DNA from 3 places in the Pedobacter sp. MR22-3 genome. Region 3 is predicted to be linked to each of the others. Evidence: riboswitches for the same ligand, from Rfam matches in the RefSeq annotation. Region 3 holds a riboswitch; each other region holds the start of a gene.

Region 1 (6,845 bases), on a different contig from region 3:
ATGTTGGATGAGGTCTGTCGCATAACAATGTCCGCCTTTTGTAGGAATGAAAGAATGATCGGCAGCACGGGCATCACCACGCAGGGCCAATACATTGTCTATTCCCAAAAACTGTAAATCGATCAATGCATTTTCGGTTTCTTCCTTGGTAAACCCTCCACAAATTAAGTGGGGTACTGCATCAATTTTGTATTTATGAATAATTGCGGCACAAATAGCAATCGTACCCGGCCGCTTGCGGTAAGATACCTTTTGCAGCAAGCCGTTATCCTGTTCTTTATAAATATAATCTTCACGCAGGGAAGTTACATCAATAAAGGGCGGATTAAATTCCAGTAAAGGATCAATGGCATCGTAAATCCACTGGATACTCTGGCCTTTAATTGGCGGCAATAGTTCAAAAGAGAATAAGGTTTTACCCTTGGCGTTTTTTATATGGTTGGTTATTTTCATTGGGTTAAAGGTTGCAGGTTAAAAGTCTGGGGAGGGCTAATTGAACAATTGTTTGATAATAGTTTATAAATCCGTTTAATAGTTTTTCGCGTCGTTTCCAGTTTAATGAGTATAGCCTTTAAATCCGGTTCAGTGATAAAATTCAAATCATAAAAAATACAATTGTGTTTCGACTTTGTAAACAGAACCTCTAGCTTCTGATTGAGCTCATTTGGCCAAATCTTTCTTTGTTAGGAAAATCCGAAGATGCCAAATAAATTTCCTTTGATAAGATTCTTGCCTGTTTCCAAACATCTAAATCAGTATAATTTTCTTTTCCATATGAACCTTTGCTATAGCCTATCGCATTCTATACATCCAAAGCGGTAACCTTCAACTCATAACCCAAAACCTTAATAAGCCAAATTCGGACTCAGCCATCTTTCTACTTCTTCTATTGACATATTTTTACGCAGGGCATAATCTTCAATCTGGTCTTTGGTAATTTTTCCCAATCCGAAATACCTGGATTCAGGATGTGCGAAATAAAACCCACTCACTGCCGCCGTTGGGTACATGGCATAACTTTCTGTTAAACGAAGTCCGATCTGGTTTTCAGCATCTAACAATTCAAATAAAGTACCTTTCTCCGTGTGTTCCGGACAGGCCGGATAACCAGGTGCGGGACGAATTCCGGCATATTCCTCTTTAATTAATTCAGCGTTTGAAAGATCCTCATCTTTGGCATAACCCCAATATTCTTTACGCACCCGCTCATGCATGCGTTCGGCAAAAGCTTCCGCCAAACGATCAGCCAGGGCCTTTGCCATAATGCTGTTGTAATCATCATGGTTTGATTCAAATTCTTCAACCAAGGCATCAATTCCAATACCCGTAGTTACTGCAAAGCCACCAAAATAATCCTGAATACCACTTTCTTTCGGGGCAATAAAATCTGATAAGGCATAATAAGGTTGTCCGTCAACTTTTTCTGCCTGCTGGCGAAGGGTGTGTATGGTTACCAGTCTGGAGTCTTGAGTCGCTAGTCCTGAGTCGCCGTTATGAATTCCGACTTCCGACTCCGGACTCCGGACTTCCAGTTCAATATCGTCTCCAACCGCATTTGCTGGCCAAAAACCAATCACCCCTCTGGCGGTCAGTAATTTTTCATCCAGAATCCGCTTCAATAACTTTTGTGCATCATCAAAAAGTTTTTTGGCTTCGTCACCTACGTTTTTATCATCAAAGATTTTAGGATAGCTTCCGCGTAGTTCCCATGTGTGGAAAAACGGTGTCCAATCAATGTAAGGAACGAGTTCTTCTAATGGATAATGATCAAATACCCGGATTCCGGTAAATTCCGGTACAGGAAGATCTGGTTTAAAATCGATCTTAAATTTATTTTCCCGTGCCTGTTCAAGCGTTTTAAAGCGCTTATCAGAACGCTTGTTTAAATGCGCTTCGCGGGCTTTATCATATTCAGCCCTGATGCCTGCTACATAATCATCCTTTGTTTCCGGATTCATTAAGGTACTGCAAACTGTTACACTTCTGGAAGCATCAAGCACATGAATGGCTGGCCCTGAATAATTTGGAGCCACCTTAACAGCAGCATGAATTCTGGATGTAGTTGCACCACCAATAATCAATGGAATGGTAAAGCCTTCACGTTCCATCTCCTTGGCAAAGTGAACCATTTCGTCTAAAGATGGCGTAATCAATCCGCTTAGTCCAATAATATCTGCATTGATTTCTTTGGCTTTTTTGATGATTTCCTGTGCCGGAACCATCACGCCCATATCTACAATTTCAAAGTTATTACAGGCTAAAACTACGCCTACGATATTTTTACCAATATCATGCACATCACCTTTTACGGTAGCCATCAGCACTTTTCCGGCTGATGAACTTTGATTCTGATCCGGATTATCCAGTTTTTCCTGCTCAATGAACGGCAATAAATACGCCACAGCCTTTTTCATTACACGAGCAGATTTTACCACCTGGGGCAAAAACATTTTCCCGGCACCGAATAAATCACCAACAATATTCATCCCATCCATCAGCGGCCCTTCAATCACCTGAATCGGACGGGCATATTTCTGTCGTGCTTCTTCTACATCATCATCCAGGTATTCTACAATTCCTTTAACTAAAGAATGTGATAATCTTTCTTCCACTGAGCCCTTTCTCCATTCCTCATCCTTAACCACTTCCTTACCTTTTGATTTTACGGTATCGGCATATTCTACCAAACGTTCGGTGGCATCATCTCTCCGGTTGAGCAATACATCCTCTACACGTTCCAGAAGTTCAGGTGGAATTTCCTGGTAAACTTCGAGCATCCCTGCATTTACAATCCCCATATCCAGGCCTGCCTGAATGGCGTGATAGAGAAAAGCCGAGTGCATGGCTTCCCTAACAGTATTGTTTCCCCTGAATGAGAATGAAATATTAGAAACCCCGCCGCTCACTTTAGCATGCGGGAGATTTTCTTTGATCCAACGGGTGGCATTGATAAAATCAACAGCATAGTTATTGTGCTCTTCCAGTCCGGTGGCAACAGTTAAAATGTTTGGGTCGAAGATGATATCTTCCGCAGGAAATCCAATTTCATGCACCAAAATATCATAACTTCTTTTACAAATCTCTTTTCTGCGCTCGTAGTTATCGGCCTGGCCTTGTTCATCGAAAGCCATCACCACTACAGCAGCACCGTATTGCATAATTTTACGGGCACTTTCGCGGAATTTATCCTCGCCTTCTTTTAAAGAGATTGAATTCACAATTCCTTTTCCCTGCAGGCATTTCAAACCATTTTCAATCACCGACCATTTAGAGGAATCGACCATGATGGGCAACTTTGCAATGTCGGGTTCGGAGGCGATCAGGTTTAAAAATTTGGTCATGGCTGCTTCCGAATCCAGCATTCCCTCGTCCATGTTCACATCAATCACCTGTGCACCACCTTCAACCTGTTGCAAGGCCACGGCGAGCGCAGCTTCGTAATCACCCCCTAAAATCAGCTTCGAAAATTTAGGCGAACCGGTAATATTGGTTCTTTCCCCAACGTTTACGAAAATACTTTCAGGCGTAATGGTTACGGGCTCCAGGCCACTTAACCGCATAAACGGCTGAATTTCCGGAATTTTTCTTGGTGATGCTTTTCTGGCATTCGCCGCGATACAGCCGATATGTTCGGGCGTGGTACCACAGCAACCTCCTACGATATTAACAAAGCCAGAAGCGATAAAGTCATCTACTAAGTGTGCTGTCTCATGCGGTTGCTCATCATAAGCACCAAATTCATTGGGCAAACCTGCATTTGGATAGGCAGAAACGTAACATCCCGCTTTTGCGGCTAACTCTTCAATATGCGGACGCATTTCTTTCGCGCCCAATGCACAGTTGAAACCTATACTTAAAGGTTTTGCGTGCATCACTGAGTTTAAAAAAGCCTCGGCAGTTTGTCCGGATAGGGTCCGACCAGAAGCATCGGTAATCGTACCGGAAATCATAATCTCCAATTTACGGCCAATAACTTCTTCATATTTTTTGATGGCCACAATAGCCACTTTGGCATTCAGCGTATCGAAAATGGTTTCAATCAGCAATACATCTGAGCCCCCATCTACCAAACCGCGCACCTGCTCGTAATAAGCGGTCTCCAATTCATCAAAGTAAACCGCCCGGTAACCCGGATCATTTACATTGGGCGACATGGAAAGCGTTCTATTGGTTGGGCCAATGGCACCGGCAACGAAACACTTACGATCTGGATTAGCAGCCATAAACTCATCTGCCGCTTCCTTTGCCACTCTAGCACCTTCATAACTTAATTCATACGACAAATCTTCCATCTGGTAATCCGCCATGGAGATTCTTTGCGTACTAAAGGTATTGGTTTCGATAATATCTGCGCCAGCGGCTAAATATTCGAGATGTATGGCTTTGATAATATCCGGACGGGTGATGTTCAGCAAATCATTATTGCCTTTCACATCGCAAGGATGATCCTTAAACCGTTCCCCTCTAAAATCTTCTTCGGTAAGCGTATAACGTTGAATCATCGTGCCCATCGCACCATCGATGACTAAAATACGTTTTTCTAATTCTTCTCTTATGCTCATTCTGTTATTAGATGTGAGAGACGAGAGGAGTGATCTGAGAAATTAAGACATTTATAATTGGCCTCAAATCTCAAATCTAATTTCTCAAATCTCAAAAAAGCTTATTCAAAAAGTTGGCACATGGATCGTACTTCCTTAACTTATCTTTCTCCCGGTTAACCGAGATTAGAATGTAGCACCTTGTTGGCACAGGTTGCTAAGACTTCGTTGGGTCTAATCCCTCCGTCTTTCTTAATAAGCATACAAAAATGCAACAAAGCAACATCATTTCCAAAATTTATCGCTTCGCTGCCAAATAAAATTACAAAGGCCATGCAAATATGCACGGCCTTTAAAATATTGTTTTGTCATTAACCTGAAACCAGATAAATCCAGCGGTCAGAATTTAGTGAATTATCTTCTGCTACCGAAGAGACGTAGTAAAGAAACAAATAAGTTAATGAATGTGATATAAAGTGACAACGCACCCATTATTGCTAATTTTTTGCTGTCGGCCAATGCAATTTCATTTCCGCTTTCATCCAAACCTTCACCAATTCTTTTAATTTCCTGAACCTTATAAGCGGTAAGCGCAGTAAAAATAGCCACACCAACAAAGCCTAAAATGTAGTTCAGCGTTTCGCTGCCGATAAAGAAGTTGATCAGACTTACGATAACCAAACCGATTACGCCAGCCATTAGTATTGGTCCGAATTTACTTAAATCAACATCTGTAGTGTATCCCATGATAGCCATTACAGCAAAAATAACGGCTGCTGCAACGAAGCAAATGGCAATAGATGTTGTTGTGTAAATTAAAAGAATAAAGCCCAACATCACACCTGTTAGTAAAGAATACAACAGAAAAATACCCACTAATGCAGGGAAGGATAATCTTTGCATAGCAGCACCCATCAACATCACTAAACCCAGTGGCGCAAAGATGGCAATGTATCCAAATATGGTAAATCCTTTTTCAGCTACTAAATAGGATAAAATTCCTGGCGAATTTGCCAATACAAATGCAGAAGCGCTTGATATTAACAAAGCAACGAACATCCATAAGAATACGCTGGCAAAGAATTTTTTAGACACTGTGTTTTCCTGCACGAACACGCTATTGCCCTGATATTGATAATTTTGTTGTTCCATTTTTATTTGTGTATTTAAATAATTATAAAAATAATACTTTAATTCAGTCTTTTTGTCAGCAATTCTTCAACTTTTTTGAAGAACTGTAACGGTTTTAATGTACGCCAGGGCAGGTGATCGAAAGCACCTCCAAAATTAATGTAATAATCAATGTTGTTATCTTTAAACTCCCTGATAACATGTTCCTGGAAATTTACCCCAACAATCCAGCCATCTTCCACTTCCTGAAACCATTCTTCATAATAACTATCGTCTGATGAATGAAAGTTCAATACATTTTCTCCGATTAATACAAACTTATTAATGCCTTCATCCATCATGAGTTCCAAAATATCGCGTTTCAGCAACATGATGTCGTTGTTGATGGCATCATTCCATTCGCCGATAAACTCAATAATCGCGTAACCTCTATCATAATCCGCATACAATACTTTCATGTACAAGGTATTGGAACCAAACTCATCCCATTGCGGGTGCAACAGAAAATTATAGATCTGCTTATCAAAGTACAGTTCAGAGTATTCGGTATTGTAGAATGGCGATCGCTCATCCTCTGCCGAGATATAATCATCTCTCCACTGGTAATACGGCTCTATCTCGTGCATGTTTTTTTTAATTATTGAATGAGTGAATTTTGAATGAGAGAATGCTAAAATTACTTCCAAATTCAATCATTTCATCCTTCTCTCATTCTAACATTTCTCAGTGTCCTGCTTCTACTGCTTTACGCACACTTCCATGTTTACTCAGCAAATCTGCAGCTATTTCATAGCTCACATTTAATTCATCAGCTACCATTTGCGTTCCGCGATCAACCAGTTTATGATTAGTTAACTGCATATCTACCATTTTGTTTCCAACCACACGCCCCAATTGCACCATTACGGTGGTACTCAGCATATTTAAAACCAATTTTTGTGCTGTGCCCGATTTCATTCGCGTAGAACCGGTAATAAATTCAGGTCCAACGACCACTTCTACCGGAAAATCAGACGCTGCAGCAATGGGTCCATCAGTATTGCAGACAATGCAACCTGTTAAAACTCCATGCTGGCGTGCGGTATTTAAACCTCCAACCACATATGGTGTGGTGCCGGATGCAGCTAAACCTACCAGGCAATCCTTTTCATTAATATGAAATGCCTGTAAATC
Region 2 (6,845 bases), on a different contig from region 3:
AACCCTTGCTATTCACGCTTCTAATCTTCTTAAAAATTCAACTGGAGATGTTACGCCACCCATCAATCTTTCTACTACTTTTTTTCGTGATGAAAACGGCGGCTATCCGGGTGGTCATATGTATAGCCGGGTAAGTAATCCAAACCGGTCTGCTTTAGAAAACACTGTGGCTAAGTTAGAATATGGTGAAGATGCAGCTGCTTTTTCTTCGGGAAATTACTGTGGTATGGCCTTATTTCAGGCTTTAAAACCGGGCAGTCACATTATTGCACCGGATGATATGTATTGGGGCATTAAAAAACAACTGCTGACCATTTATCATGAGATTCTGGAATTTGATTTTGTTGATCAAACTGATTTGGATCTCATTCAATCCGCTATTAAACCAAACACAAGAATGATCTGGATGGAAACACCATCCAATCCATTACTGAAGGTTACAGATATTGCAGAAATTTCAAAAATAGCAAAAGCAAATCACCTGACACTGGTTTGCGATAGTACTTTTGCCTCTCCGGTTTTACAAAATCCGATTTTATTAGGGGCTGATATCGTAATGCATAGCAGTACAAAGTACCTTGGCGGACATAGTGATATTCTGGGTGGCATTTTGGTTACAGGCAGGAAAGATGAATTATGGGAGAGAATCAAAAACATCCAGCAAACGGGTGGTGCCGTTCCCTCTCCTTTTGATTGTTATTTATTATGCCGAAGCATCAAAACCCTGGCATATCGCATGAAGGGGCATTGCGAAAACGGAAAGAAAGTGGCAGATTATCTGGTTAGTCACCCAAGAGTAGAAGCGGTTTATTTTCCGGGATTAGAGACTCATCCGCAACATCAAATTGCTAAGAAACAAATGAAAGACTTTGGCGGCATGATGTCTTTTTTAGTTAAGGGCGACGTGGACGCAACCAGTAAAGTAGTGAATAAAGTGAAATTATTTGCGCAAGCTACCAGTCTGGGCGGTGTGGAAAGCTTAATCGAGCACCGCTACTCTGTTGAAGGACCAGACAGTAAAACACCAAAAAATCTGTTAAGAATTTCTGTTGGATTGGAGCATGTTGACGATATTATCGCCGATTTAGCACAGGCGCTGGCCTAAATTCTACAGTTCTATAAGGTTTAAAACCTTATAGAACTAAAAACCTATTTTGGGTTACAAACAGTAACCAACTTCTTCGCATAGTCTGCATTTAAAGGCTCATTGGTTTGTGCTAAACGTTGAGAACCTGTATTTGCAGGGCAGGCGATATCACCAGCTGCATCATAAACCAATTTTGTTCCTGAAGCAAGCAATTCTTTTGGCACATATACCTGTACGCGTGTGGTAGAATAGCCCGAAGGAAAATAACGCACATAATATCCATCAGGATGTTTGGTCCAGATACCGCTGGGCACATCTGCTCTTTGCGGGGCCATACCGGCAATAATTGCATACCGTTCCAAATCAGCATAGGTATAATTTCCTGAAGAAACGAGCTGGCGAATATTGTTTTCAGCTTCAAAAACTGCCTTTAAACCAGATGGCAACTGGTCTTTGGCTTTTTCCATTACATCAAAGGGCAGCACACCTAATGCGCCGCCTTCTAACATGGTGATCTGTTTTGGCGTCAATAATTTTAATGCGGTAACTTTTACCTGCCCGCTGTAACTTGCAAATTTAGTGCGTGCTATGATGGTCCATAATAAAGCCTGAATATCATGTTGTTCTACTTCAGGGTGCTTTTCTGCACTTTTAATGATCGCAATCACAACATCTTCTTTTGAGCCCAATACCGGAGCAAACATATAGCCATCTCCTTTTGACGGGGCGAAGGTACCAGCCATCAAGTAATAACTTTTATTCGTCATTTCATAAAGTCCTTCACAAAGCAGGTATCCTCCTTCCGGATTCTTTGGTAAGAGATATAGTGGTTGTGCCTTGAGTGTGGCCTTAAAATCTGGCATCATTTCTCCCTCGCGGTTTACGTCTTCAAAACTTGTGGTAATGGCACCGGGTTGTTTCAGAAATTTATCCACACCTAAAGCCTTAGCCCCCTGTGCAGTTCCAACTTTTAATAATTTGTCTTTTAATCCGCCGAATTGTGCGTTAACTGTGGTAAAACTTGCCATGGTCAGTGAAAGGGCCAGACAAATCATTTTAGCGTTTTTCATATAGATGAGATAGGTTATACAAACATAAAATTTTAATGTTAAATAAACTTACCTGAACAATCGTTTTATGATTACAACATGTAATTGGATTTATTTAATAAAAAATCAGAATTAAATTTTGTTGTTTTAAAATTATTTCAGACATTTGAAATATTATTTGGTAAATCACTAAATAAAAGTCAATCTGAATCGGATTGATTTATAAAGAAGTGGCGAGAGACTGGCTCCGTGACCCACTGGCAACCCTCAGAAAGAGAAGGTGCCAATTCCTGACCGGATAACATGGAGTTAACCGGTGATATAAATTTAAACTGATGAATACTTTAAATCTTCTATCTCACGACGGCACTAGTCTGAAACAACAAACAGCAAATGTTTCCATTAAACTGTTGGTGTGCTGCAATGTGATGTATATGTCCCGTATGTGCTGTTGCATACGGTAATTTAAAAATCTTCCTCTCTTGTTTCTTTTCAAATTGGAAGGTCCCGGTTAACCGGGATACGCCCTGCAGGATAATTTACTTTTCTGATTTGTCCGCTCATTCCACTCATTACTTTAACCTTAATTATTAGAAAATTATGTCAACATCATATAAATTTGAAACGCTTCAGTTGCATGCTGGTCAGGAAGTAGACCCTACAACAGGTTCCAGAGCGGTTCCCATTTATCAGACCACCTCTTATGGATTTAAGAATGCGGAACATGGTGCTAACCTGTTTGCTTTAAAAGAGTTTGGAAACATCTATACCCGGCTGATGAACCCTACAACTGATGTTTTTGAAAAAAGAATCGCCGCTTTGGAAGGTGGTGTAGCCGCACTGGCGGTAGCATCAGGCCAGGCGGCACAATTTATCGCCCTGCATAATATCTTAGCGGCCGGAGATCAGATTGTTTCGTCATCACATCTATATGGCGGAACCTACAACCAGTTTAAGGTTGCATTTAAACGTCTGGGCATTCACGTTGATTTTGCAAACCCGGATGTTCCTGAAGAGTTTGAACAAAAAATCACAGAGAAAACCAAAGCCATTTACCTGGAAACCATTGGCAATCCGGCCTTCAGCATTCCTGATTTTGAAAAAATTGCGGCCATTGCCAAAACACATGATATTCCTTTTATTGTAGACAATACTTTTGGTGCAGGTGGATATTTATTTAAACCACTGGAGCATGGAGCAAACATTGTAGTAGAATCTGCTACTAAATGGATCGGCGGTCATGGTACCAGCATTGGCGGTGTGATCATTGATGGTGGAAATTACAACTGGGGCAATGGAAAATTTCCGCAGTTTACAGCGCCATCAGAAGGTTACCACGGATTAGTTTTTAACGATGTTTTTGGTATCGGAGGTCCGTTTGGTAACATCCAGTTTATTATTCGCGCCCGGGTAGAAGGCTTAAGGGATCTGGGACCTGCCCTGTCTCCTTTTAATTCTTTCCTCTTATTACAGGGATTAGAAACATTATCACTCCGCGTTCAACGTCATGTAGACAATGCACTTGAGCTGGCTACCTGGCTGGAAAATCATCCTTTGGTTAAAGAAGTACATTATCCTGGTTTATCCAGTAGTCCATACCATAACCTGGCCAAGAAATACTTAAGCAACGGCTTTGGTGGCGTTTTATCTTTCGAATTGAACGGAAGCAAGGAAAATGCCTCTCAGCTTATAGATAGTTTGAAACTGGTTTCTCATTTAGCTAATGTAGGTGATGCTAAAACTTTAATTATCCAGCCTTCAGCCACCACACACCAGCAATTAAGTGATGAAGCCCAACTGGCGGCCGGCGTTAAACCAAATGCACTAAGGGTTTCCGTAGGTATAGAGCATATTGATGATATTAAAGCAGATTTTGAACAGGCTTTTGCGGCTATTGGATCAAAAATCAGTCAGGAATCCCTGTAAGCTTAGTACCTATTCATTTTACAACATTACAATTTTACCATGAGCACTGCATCAACATATCATTATACCAAGCCATTTAAGCTGGAAAACGGGAAAAAAATTCGGAATCTGCAAATCGCCTATCAAACATATGGTAAACTAAATGCCAATAAAGACAATGTGATCTGGGTATGTCACGCGCTGACAGCCAATGCTGATGTATTTGAATGGTGGGAAGGTTTGTTCGGACAAAACGCACTGTTTAACCCAGAAGATCATTATATTGTTTGCGCCAATGTTTTAGGCTCGAATTATGGAACAACCAATCCGTTAAGCATTAATCCGGTAACCGGCCAGCCTTACTATTTATCTTTTCCACCATTTACCATCCGCGATTTTGTTGCCGCACATCAGTTGCTGGCCAGGCATTTAGGCATCGATTCCATTAAATTACTGATTGGTGGTTCATTGGGCGGACAACAGGCTGTGGAATGGGGAATTATCGAACCTTCCAGAATTGAAAATCTGATTTTAGTGGCCACCAACGCGGTACATTCGCCCTGGGGCATTGCCTTTAATGAAAGTCAGCGACTGGCCATTACCACAGACAGGACTTTCTTTGCCAACCAGCCCGATGGCGGCAGTAAAGGTTTAAAAACCGCCAGAAGTATTGCACTCCTGAGTTACAGAACCTACCATGCTTATGGCAGTACACAGGTGGAAAGTGTAAATGATAAAACGGATCATTTCCGGGCCTCCTCCTATCAGAATTATCAGGGTGAGAAGCTGATTAAACGCTTCAACGCTTACAGTTACTATTATTTGACCAAAGCTATGGACAGCCACAATGTAGGACGCAACAGAAAGAGTATTGCTGAAGCTCTAAAATTAATTAAAGCAAATACCTTAGTTATTGGTATCGAAAATGACTTTCTTTTTCCGGTGTCAGAGCAAAAATACCTGGCAGATCAGATCAATGATGCAACATTCGCGGTGATTCATTCTGAATATGGTCATGATGGTTTTTTAATTGAAACCAATGCCTTAACCAACATCATCGGCAACTTTATCAGAGAAAGCAGGGATAAGAAAATTATTAAGCTACAGCATACGGCCTGATAAAGTAGAGGGTAAAAGATTGAATAAAAGCCAGGCTAAACGAATTAAAAAATATTAATCAGACACGAAAACACTGAATCACGTAAATAAGGAATCTAATTCTGTGAAAATCTGTGTTTCCGTATCAAATAGAAGTTCACAAAAAAATAGTAGCGAAAAGCGCTTTGAGCACAAGTCCTGATACTTGATAATCGCTACCTAATACACTATAAAACACCATGAGTAAAAATTTAAAAATCGGTTTATTTGGCTTCGGAGTGGTAGGCCAGGGATTATTAGATATTATCCAGAGTCAGAACCTTAACCTGGAAATCATAAAAATCGCTATAAAAAATCCAAAGAAAAAACGTACGCTCGATCAACATTTATTTACGACAGACCGCCATGAGATTCTGAATAATTCAGAAATCAATACAGTAGTGGAACTGATTAATGATGCTGATGCCGCTTATGAAATTGTAACCACTGCTTTAAAAAACGGCAAAAATGTTGTCTCTGCCAATAAAAAGATGATTGCCAATCATTTAAAAGAGCTGGTTGAATTACAGCAGAAGTATGGTACATCATTACTTTATGAAGGTGCGGTTTGCGGTAGTATTCCAATCATCAGGAATCTGGAAGAATATTATGACAATGAGCTTTTTCATGCCTTAAGTGGCATCTTTAATGGTTCATCCAATTACATCTTATCGAAGATTTTTAATGAAAATCAAAGTTACAACGCAGCCTTAAAAGAAGCGCAAGACCTGGGCTTTGCAGAAACCGATCCGATTTTAGATGTAGGTGGTTACGATCCCAAATATAAACTGGCGATTGCCACAGCCCATGCTTACGGCTTGTTTGTGAATCCGGATGCTATTTTAAATATTGGTATTCAAAACCTTTCTGCTAACGACATCAAATATGCCCGTGAAAAGAATTTCAAAATTAAGCTGGTTCCTACTGCACGGAAAGTAAATACCAAGGATATCGTGACTTACGTATTGCCTAAGCTTGTTGCCAAAGATGATTTCCTGTATAATGTTGAAAATGAATACAATGCCGTAACGGTTCAGGCGGCATTTGCAGACAAACAATTCTTCTTCGGAAAAGGTGCCGGTGGTCATCCTACCGGTGCGGCCGTACTCTCAGATATTGCAGCTTTACGATATGATTATCGTTATGAGTATAAAAAATATCATTCAGAAAACGGTGTTAAACACACTGAAGATATTTTGCTGGAGGTTTATTTGCGTTATGCGGATGAAGACTTAGTGACCTTACTGGGTTTCGATGAAATTAGCGAACGCTATGCAGCCAGTAACTATAAATATGTGATCGGCACAGTTAAGTTAGAACAGCTGATTAAAAACCGTGATTTACTTTTGGAAAAAGACGTTTTTGTTGCCTATACCGGCAGACAGATCTACAAACAGGAGCAGGTTGCGGAAAATGTTTTCGCGGAAGAGCTGGCTTCCCTGTAAATTTTAAGGTTAATTTTTTTTTATTTGTTTTGTTGTTAAGCATTAAGGCTGGAGCGATTCCGGCCTTTTTGTTCATTTAAGCGGTTTACCCCCTTTTGAATTAGCATATTCTTCTTCATGATTAACGGCCAGGAAGAGACTAACCCCGCCCGGCCATTTCTGTGAGTTTTTTAGCCAAATCTTTTCCCAGGTAACTGTCGATAATCAAATGAACGATATACA
Region 3 (6,845 bases):
TATGGATAATGCTGGGGCCCCCAGTTGATTAAGTTTTTGGAAGTGGCTATGGCAAACTGATTGGTCTGATCATTTAATTCCCACGCACAAACCCATTCACCATTTCTTCCCCTGATGACATAGGGTGAAATCATTTTTTTTTCACTTCCCCACCTGCCATAATCGCTTTTCAAAAACAGGTAATCCTTTCCGATTGGTGTCCAGTTGGTCTGATCACGACTCCAGGCAAAGCGCAAGCCATTGGCATTGTAAGCAAACAGATAGGCAGAATCCGGCTCATCCGTTAACTTATTTTCTTTGGCCATTAAACTGGCTGTGGCAGTAAAAAGTATAGCAAATAAAACGTAGAATCTAAGGTAAAACTTCATGGGTCTGCAGCTATTTGGTTGGAAATGCGAAGACCAAAATAAATAATAATCGTTGGTTTAACGATTATTATTTTGTATTTATTTAATTACGATGTAATTATTCAAACTATTCTTTCAGCAGTCCATCTATTTCAGCATTAAACTCCTTTACAAAATCGGTATAATATTGGCCGGTTGCTGGTCCGCTGTAACCCGTATGAATCTGTGCCACTTCTCCTTTTTTATTAATGATGATGGTGGTTGGGAAAGAGATGAAATTATTCAGGGCTGGTAAAGATTCAGATACTATTTTTTTATCGGGTGTGCCAGCAATTACCTGATCATATTGGATATCAAACTTATCCCTGAACCGGGTTAAGGCCTTCCGCACGTAGGCTGAATCCAGTTGTCTTTCATAATGAATGCCGATAACTTCAACGCCGCGATTACGGTTTTCCTTGTACCATGGTGCAATAAAAGAAGCCTCATCTACACAATTTGGGCACCAGGTGCCTGTAATGGTAAGAATGATCACCTTATTTTTAAATTTCTCATCACTGAGCGATACCTTTTTCCCGTTTACATCAGGAAAGGAGAAATCAAGTGTTTTGTATCCATCCTTTAAAAAGGTTAATTTATAGGCATCAGGTAAGGCCGCGTTTTGATTTTGTTTGCCTGTGAAGGGTGTATTTCCCCTGGCACTCACCGTTTCTCCTGTTATGGTTCCGTCTTTTGAAAAACTTCCTTTGTAATAGGATGGACTAGAGCCAATAAAGCTGGATAAATAAAAATCATTGCCTTCCACTATTCCTTCCAGGTAACGTGAATCGCCCGTTACCCTTAAAAAAGTCCCGGTGATTTTATTACCGTTCTGTTTAAACAATCCGACTGCATTTTCATCTTTTCCGGTAGGCGATTTAAAAGTGATATCATATTTGCCAGAGAAATCAGCTGCTGGATTTTTGCCGTTAGGTTTGAAACGATATGGATTCCCTCTGGTTGCATTTACGGCCAAAGGTTTACCGGAGCCATCTTGTTTCCTAAGCGTTCCAACCAGCGAATCACCTGTGATTTTGAAGGCAAGTTCATTGTCAAACTGATCCAACGCAACCAGAATGGAATCTGCAGTTTGTTTAACCACGCCACCATCAAAGCGTTCTTCACCATTCAAAAATATTAAGTGTGGCTTTGTATCGCTTTTAGTAATTTCAAAATTAAAGGGAACTTCAACTCCAGGTTTAATTTCAAACACACCCCGCCATTTGCCGTTCGGAACAAAGGATGTAGTTAATTTATGGGCAGTGGCTGATTGTTTTTTCTGTGTTTGTGCTTGTAAAGTCTGCGACAACATAAAAGCCGGTAGCAGAAATAGTAATGATTTTATATTCATGTGATATTTGAGATCTATTGATAACGAGACAAATGTAAGCATCATAAAAGCATGGAAAAAATATTTTCAATAAAATCTATAGAATTTGTAGTCATTATGATTTTTATATTATCTTTGCCGCAGTTATTTTAAAATGCTTATCAAGAAAGGTGGAGGGAATGGCCCTGCGAAACCTTAGCAACCAGCCTGAATTGGATATGGTGCTAATTCCATCCCGAAGTAATTTGGGTAAGTTAAGTCAGTTGAATGCAAAGTATTAATATTATATGAGAGCACTCCTGATTTTACGGGCGTGCTTTTTTTGTAAATCAGCTTTACCGGAAATGCTAAGTATAAGGTATATCGTTAAAAACAATTTGATGGAAAAAACTAACAAAAAACAATCTACTCAATCAGGGCATTTAAAAACCTTTTTAAGTCTTCGAATGCGTGAGGGTATTTGTTGCTGTATGAGGCTATAAATACCAAACCCAATAATTTAAATCATTAAGTATTCACGTTTGTAAAAAATTCGCCGGTAAGCGAAGTGGAATTGCTTTGCCCTGATTTTTACATCCTTCATTCATCTCATTATTAATAAATTGATTATGTTCAAAAAAATTAAGCTGTTGGCAATCGTATGCTTGCTCTTGCTTTCGTCACTCGTGCATGCCCAAAACATCAGTATTTCCGGTACGGTTAAAGGTGCTTCAGGAGAAACATTGCCCGGAGTTTCAGTATTTGTTAAGGAAACCAAGCAAGCCGTAACCACCAATAATAGTGGCGCATTCAGCATTACAATTAATGGAAAAGGTACATTGGTTTTCTCTTATATTGGTTTTACAACTAAGGAAGTGGTGGTTACCGAAAGTTCGAATGCATTAAATGTAACCTTAAGTGACGGAGAAAATGCATTAGATGAAGTGGTGGTAACGGCTTTAGGTATCACTAAACAGAAAAAATCGTTAGGTTATGCCGTTCAGGAATTAAAAGGGGAAAGTTTAACTGAAGCGCGGGAAACCAATCTGGTAAATGCACTTGCCGGTAAAGTAGCCGGGGTAAGGGTAACCAATAGCCAGGGTGATATGGGATCTTCCCGTGTGGTAATTAGAGGGGAAACTTCTATTGCCGGAAATAATCAGCCTCTTTTTGTTGTAGATGGGATTCCGGTAGATAATTCACAGCTTAATTCGGCGGGGGCGAGAGATTACGCCAATGCCATTTCAGATATTAACCCTAATGATATCGAATCCATCAGTGTGTTAAAAGGTCCGAATGCGGCCGCTTTATATGGTTCAAGGGCAGCAGCAGGTGTGATTATCATTAAAACAAAATCAGGAAAATCTAAAAAAGGTTTGGGTATTTCTTTAAACTCGAATGGCGTGATCGAAAGTATATTAACCTTACCAAAATATCAGGATGTATTCGGACAGGGATCGGAAGGTAAATTCAGCTATGTGGATGGAAAAGGTGCCGGCGTAAATGATGGGGTTGATGAAAGCTGGGGGCCCAGAATGGATGGCAGGTTGATTCCGCAGTTCTTTTCGAAAGGTGTAGCAGTGCCCTTTGTGGCCCATCCGGATAACGTAAGGGATTTCTTTCAAACAGGTTACTCCTTAACAAATGGTATTTCAATTGAGGATGCAGGAGAGAAATTCGATTACCGGTTATCTTATAACAACCTTAAGCAGGTCGGTATCGTACCCAATTCAGGTCAGGGTAAAAACTCATTCACTTTAAATACTACTTTACGTTTAACACCTAAACTCACCATCACCGCGAATGCCAATTATAGTAAACTTGGTGCCGACAACCTGCCTGGAACGGGCGGATCAAGATCAACCAGTACCATGTTGCAGTTTGCGTGGTTTGGCAGACAGGTTGATATCAATCAATTGAAAAATTACCTGGATGAGAATGGTAATACTTTTAATTGGAACAACAGTTATTACAGCAATCCTTATTGGGTGGCTTATGAGAATACGGTGTCTCAAAACAGGAACCGTTTAATTGGAAGTATAGGTTTAAACTACAAAATTATTGACGGATTGAACTTCAATTTCCGTACAGGAACAGATTATTACAATGATCGCCGAAAAATTAAAATTGCCTACGGTACTAACGGAACGCCATTTGGATCGTATACCGAAAGTGCCTTTACGGTAAATGAAAACAATACGGATGCGACATTAAATTATACGAAGCAATTAAATGATGATTTTAGCTTAGATGTGTTGCTTGGTGGTAATATCCGGACCAGTTATATCGAACAAAATGATCAAAGTGCACCCCGTTTGGCTGTTGCCGGATTGTATACGTTAAACAATTCCAGAGATCCCTTAACCTCATCTAATAATTACAGTAAGTTAAAGTCTTACAGTGGTTATGCATCCGGTCAGATTGGTTTTAGGAATTACCTTTTTGCCAATATTACGGCGCGTAATGATTGGTCATCCACCTTGCCCGCTCAAAACCGCTCCTACTTTTATCCGTCTTTCAACGGTAGTTTAGTGCTCACTGAAGCTTTTGATATCAAAAGCGAGGTGCTGGATTACGCAAAAGTACGTGGTGGCTGGTCTAAGGTAGGTAAGGACACCTCACCTTATCGTTTAACCAATACTTACAGTTTCTCTGCACCGTTTGGAGCAAGTCCGCAGCTTAGTCCGTCCGGAACAGATTTCGATCCGAATCTAAAATCTGAAACCACCACTTCATCAGAGCTAGGTGCCGAAGCTGTTTTGTTTAACAAGCGACTTCGTTTTGATGTCAGTGTATATAATACGAACAGTTACAATCAGATTTTAAATGTAGATGTGAGTCCGAGTACAGGTTTCAGATCGAAAAATATAAATGCCGGAAAAATTAATAACAAGGGTATTGAAGTTCAGCTGGGTATTACGCCGGTGAAAAAACAATTTACCTGGGATATTGATATCAACTATGCGGCAAATAGAAGTAAGGTGGTGGAATTGGATCAGGAAGGTTTACTGCAAAATTATGTGGTGGCAACCAATTCTGCACAGGTAATTGCGACTGTTGGTCAACCTTACGGAACACTTTTTGGCAATGCTTTTTTAAGAGATGGGAATGGTAATATTTTGGTAAATGCTACAGGTGCACCACAAACTGACCCGACCAAAAGAGTTTTAGGGAAATATACACCAGATTGGATTGGCGGAATTTCAAATACTTTTAGCTACAAAAGCTTTAGTTTAGGCGTGTTGATCGACGCCAGTTTCGGTGGTTCTATTTATAACGGTACTTATTCTACAGGTACTTATACCGGTGTTTTAGCATCTACATTGCCTGGGAGAGGTGCAGAATTCGGCGGTATTTCTTATTACTACCCAGAAAATTTAAAGGCAAACGGAGCGGTTAGGTTAGCTAGTGGAGCAAATGCGCCGGCAGGAGCAACCGTTTATGATGACGGGATGATCTTTGATGGGGTAACTGCGGATGGCAAACCGAATGAAAAAATTCTCTCGGCACAAACTTATTACAAATCGTTCAGAACGATAGATGAGGCCAATATTTTTGATGCCTCTTATGTGAAACTTCGTGAAATTAAACTGAGCTACAATTTGCCTGCAAAATGGATCAAATCACTGAATTTGCAAGGTGTATCGGTTGCATTAGTGGGTAGAAATCTGGCAATCCTTCACCGCAATGTTGAAGATATTGATCCGGAAGTTGCTTTTAATACCGGTAACGGACAGGGTTTGGAGAGCCTCTCTAACCCAACCACACGTACTTACGGAATTAACCTGAACATCAAATTTTAATCTTCCCATCATGAAAAAAATATTATTATATAGCCTGATTTCTCTTTCTGTTTGCGCTACGTCCTGCAAGAAAGAACTGGATGAGACCAACATCAACCCCAATGTAACTGAAAATGCACAGCCTGATTATTTGTTAACTGCTGCCATCAAAAATACAGCTGACGCCTATTGGGGCACCACCAATAACATGAACTCCAGTCTCCTGTTTGTTCAGCATTGGGCCAAAGTACAGTATACGGAAGAAGATAGGTTTATTTATACCAACAGTAGCTTTACCACGCTATGGTCTACTTTATATTCAACCAGTATTAATGGTTTAAATAAAATTATAGAGATTGGAAATACAACCAGTAATCCAAATTATACGGGTGTGGCATTAACTTTAAGATCCTGGTCATTTTTGTTGCTTACTGATGCTTATGGCGATATCCCATACAGTCAGGCAGGACAAATAAAAGAATTTATCACACCAGCTTATGATAAACAAAAGGATGTTTATGACGGCCTGCTAAAAGATTTGAAAACAGCAAAAAATACTTTAGATCCTGCCGGAAAAGCGATTGCCGGAGATGTAATTTACAATGGCAATATTACCAGGTGGAAAAAACTGGCCAACTCACTCAGGTTACGGATTGCACTCCGGATAGCAGATCAGGAACCAGCGAAGGCGAAGCAGGTTTTAGACGATATTAAAAATGACGGTGATGCTTACATGAGTGAAAATGCAGATATTGCACAATTAATTTACCAGAGTTCACCACAACAAAACCCGGTGAGTGCATTGTTTGATACCAGAGATGATTACCGGATCAGCAAAACCATTGTAGATAAATTATTCAGTCTGAATGATCCCCGTTTACCTGTTTATGCCAGTAAAACGCAAACAGCTACAGCTGAAGAATATGTAGGGTTACCTAATGGTTTAACCAATTCGGAAGCCAGCGGTATTGGTTTTGCGAAAACCTCCAAACCAGGCACTTATTTTCTGACGCCACAATCACCGGCAGTAATTTTTAGTTATGCAGAATTATTGTTCGATCGAGCAGAGGCAGCAGCAAGAGGTTTTACCGCAGAGAACGCGGCTGATCTATACCAGCAAGGGATTGTCGCTTCTTTAAAACAATTTGGCGTAGCTGATGCTTTAGTCGCCAGTTATGTAACACAGGCCGCAGTGCAATATGATGCGACAAATTATAAGAAATCAATCGGCGAACAAAAGTGGATTGCACTCTTCGGACAAGGTCTGGAAGCCTGGGCAGAAAGACGCAGACTGGATTATCCTCAACTTACGCCATCAGTTAATACGGTGTTGAACGGACAAATTCCGGTGCGCTTTATCTATCCCGG

Evidence for each region. Region 3 has a riboswitch for S-adenosylmethionine ahead of OQ267_RS04960 (SusC/RagA family TonB-linked outer membrane protein). Riboswitches for the same ligand answer to the same signal wherever they lie in the genome.
Region 1: another riboswitch for S-adenosylmethionine. It lies ahead of metH (methionine synthase); the one in region 3 lies ahead of OQ267_RS04960 (SusC/RagA family TonB-linked outer membrane protein).
Region 2: another riboswitch for S-adenosylmethionine. It lies ahead of OQ267_RS18905 (O-acetylhomoserine aminocarboxypropyltransferase/cysteine synthase family protein); the one in region 3 lies ahead of OQ267_RS04960 (SusC/RagA family TonB-linked outer membrane protein).

Annotation. Positions count from the first base shown of each region.
Region 1 is NZ_JAPIVF010000008.1:116,892-123,736, forward strand. It holds gene OQ267_RS19825 (methylenetetrahydrofolate reductase) at 1-453, opposite strand, end outside; gene OQ267_RS22595 (four helix bundle protein) at 644-796, opposite strand; gene metH (methionine synthase) at 846-4,562, opposite strand; SAM riboswitch class I at 4,700-4,803, opposite strand; gene OQ267_RS19835 (Bax inhibitor-1 family protein) at 4,956-5,693, opposite strand; gene OQ267_RS19840 (hypothetical protein) at 5,732-6,298, opposite strand; gene murQ (N-acetylmuramic acid 6-phosphate etherase) at 6,396-6,845, opposite strand, start outside.
Region 2 is NZ_JAPIVF010000007.1:219,478-226,322, forward strand. It holds gene OQ267_RS18895 (trans-sulfuration enzyme family protein) at 1-1,105, shown strand, start outside; gene OQ267_RS18900 (hypothetical protein) at 1,150-2,157, opposite strand; SAM riboswitch class I at 2,354-2,464, shown strand; gene OQ267_RS18905 (O-acetylhomoserine aminocarboxypropyltransferase/cysteine synthase family protein) at 2,737-4,062, shown strand; gene OQ267_RS18910 (homoserine O-acetyltransferase family protein) at 4,102-5,160, shown strand; gene OQ267_RS18915 (homoserine dehydrogenase) at 5,379-6,623, shown strand; gene OQ267_RS18920 (queuosine precursor transporter) at 6,763-6,845, opposite strand, start outside.
Region 3 is NZ_JAPIVF010000002.1:279,752-286,596, forward strand. It holds gene OQ267_RS04950 (alpha-L-arabinofuranosidase C-terminal domain-containing protein) at 1-368, opposite strand, end outside; gene OQ267_RS04955 (peroxiredoxin family protein) at 475-1,737, opposite strand; SAM riboswitch class I at 1,872-1,977, shown strand; gene OQ267_RS04960 (SusC/RagA family TonB-linked outer membrane protein) at 2,325-5,498, shown strand; gene OQ267_RS04965 (SusD/RagB family nutrient-binding outer membrane lipoprotein) at 5,509-6,845, shown strand, end outside.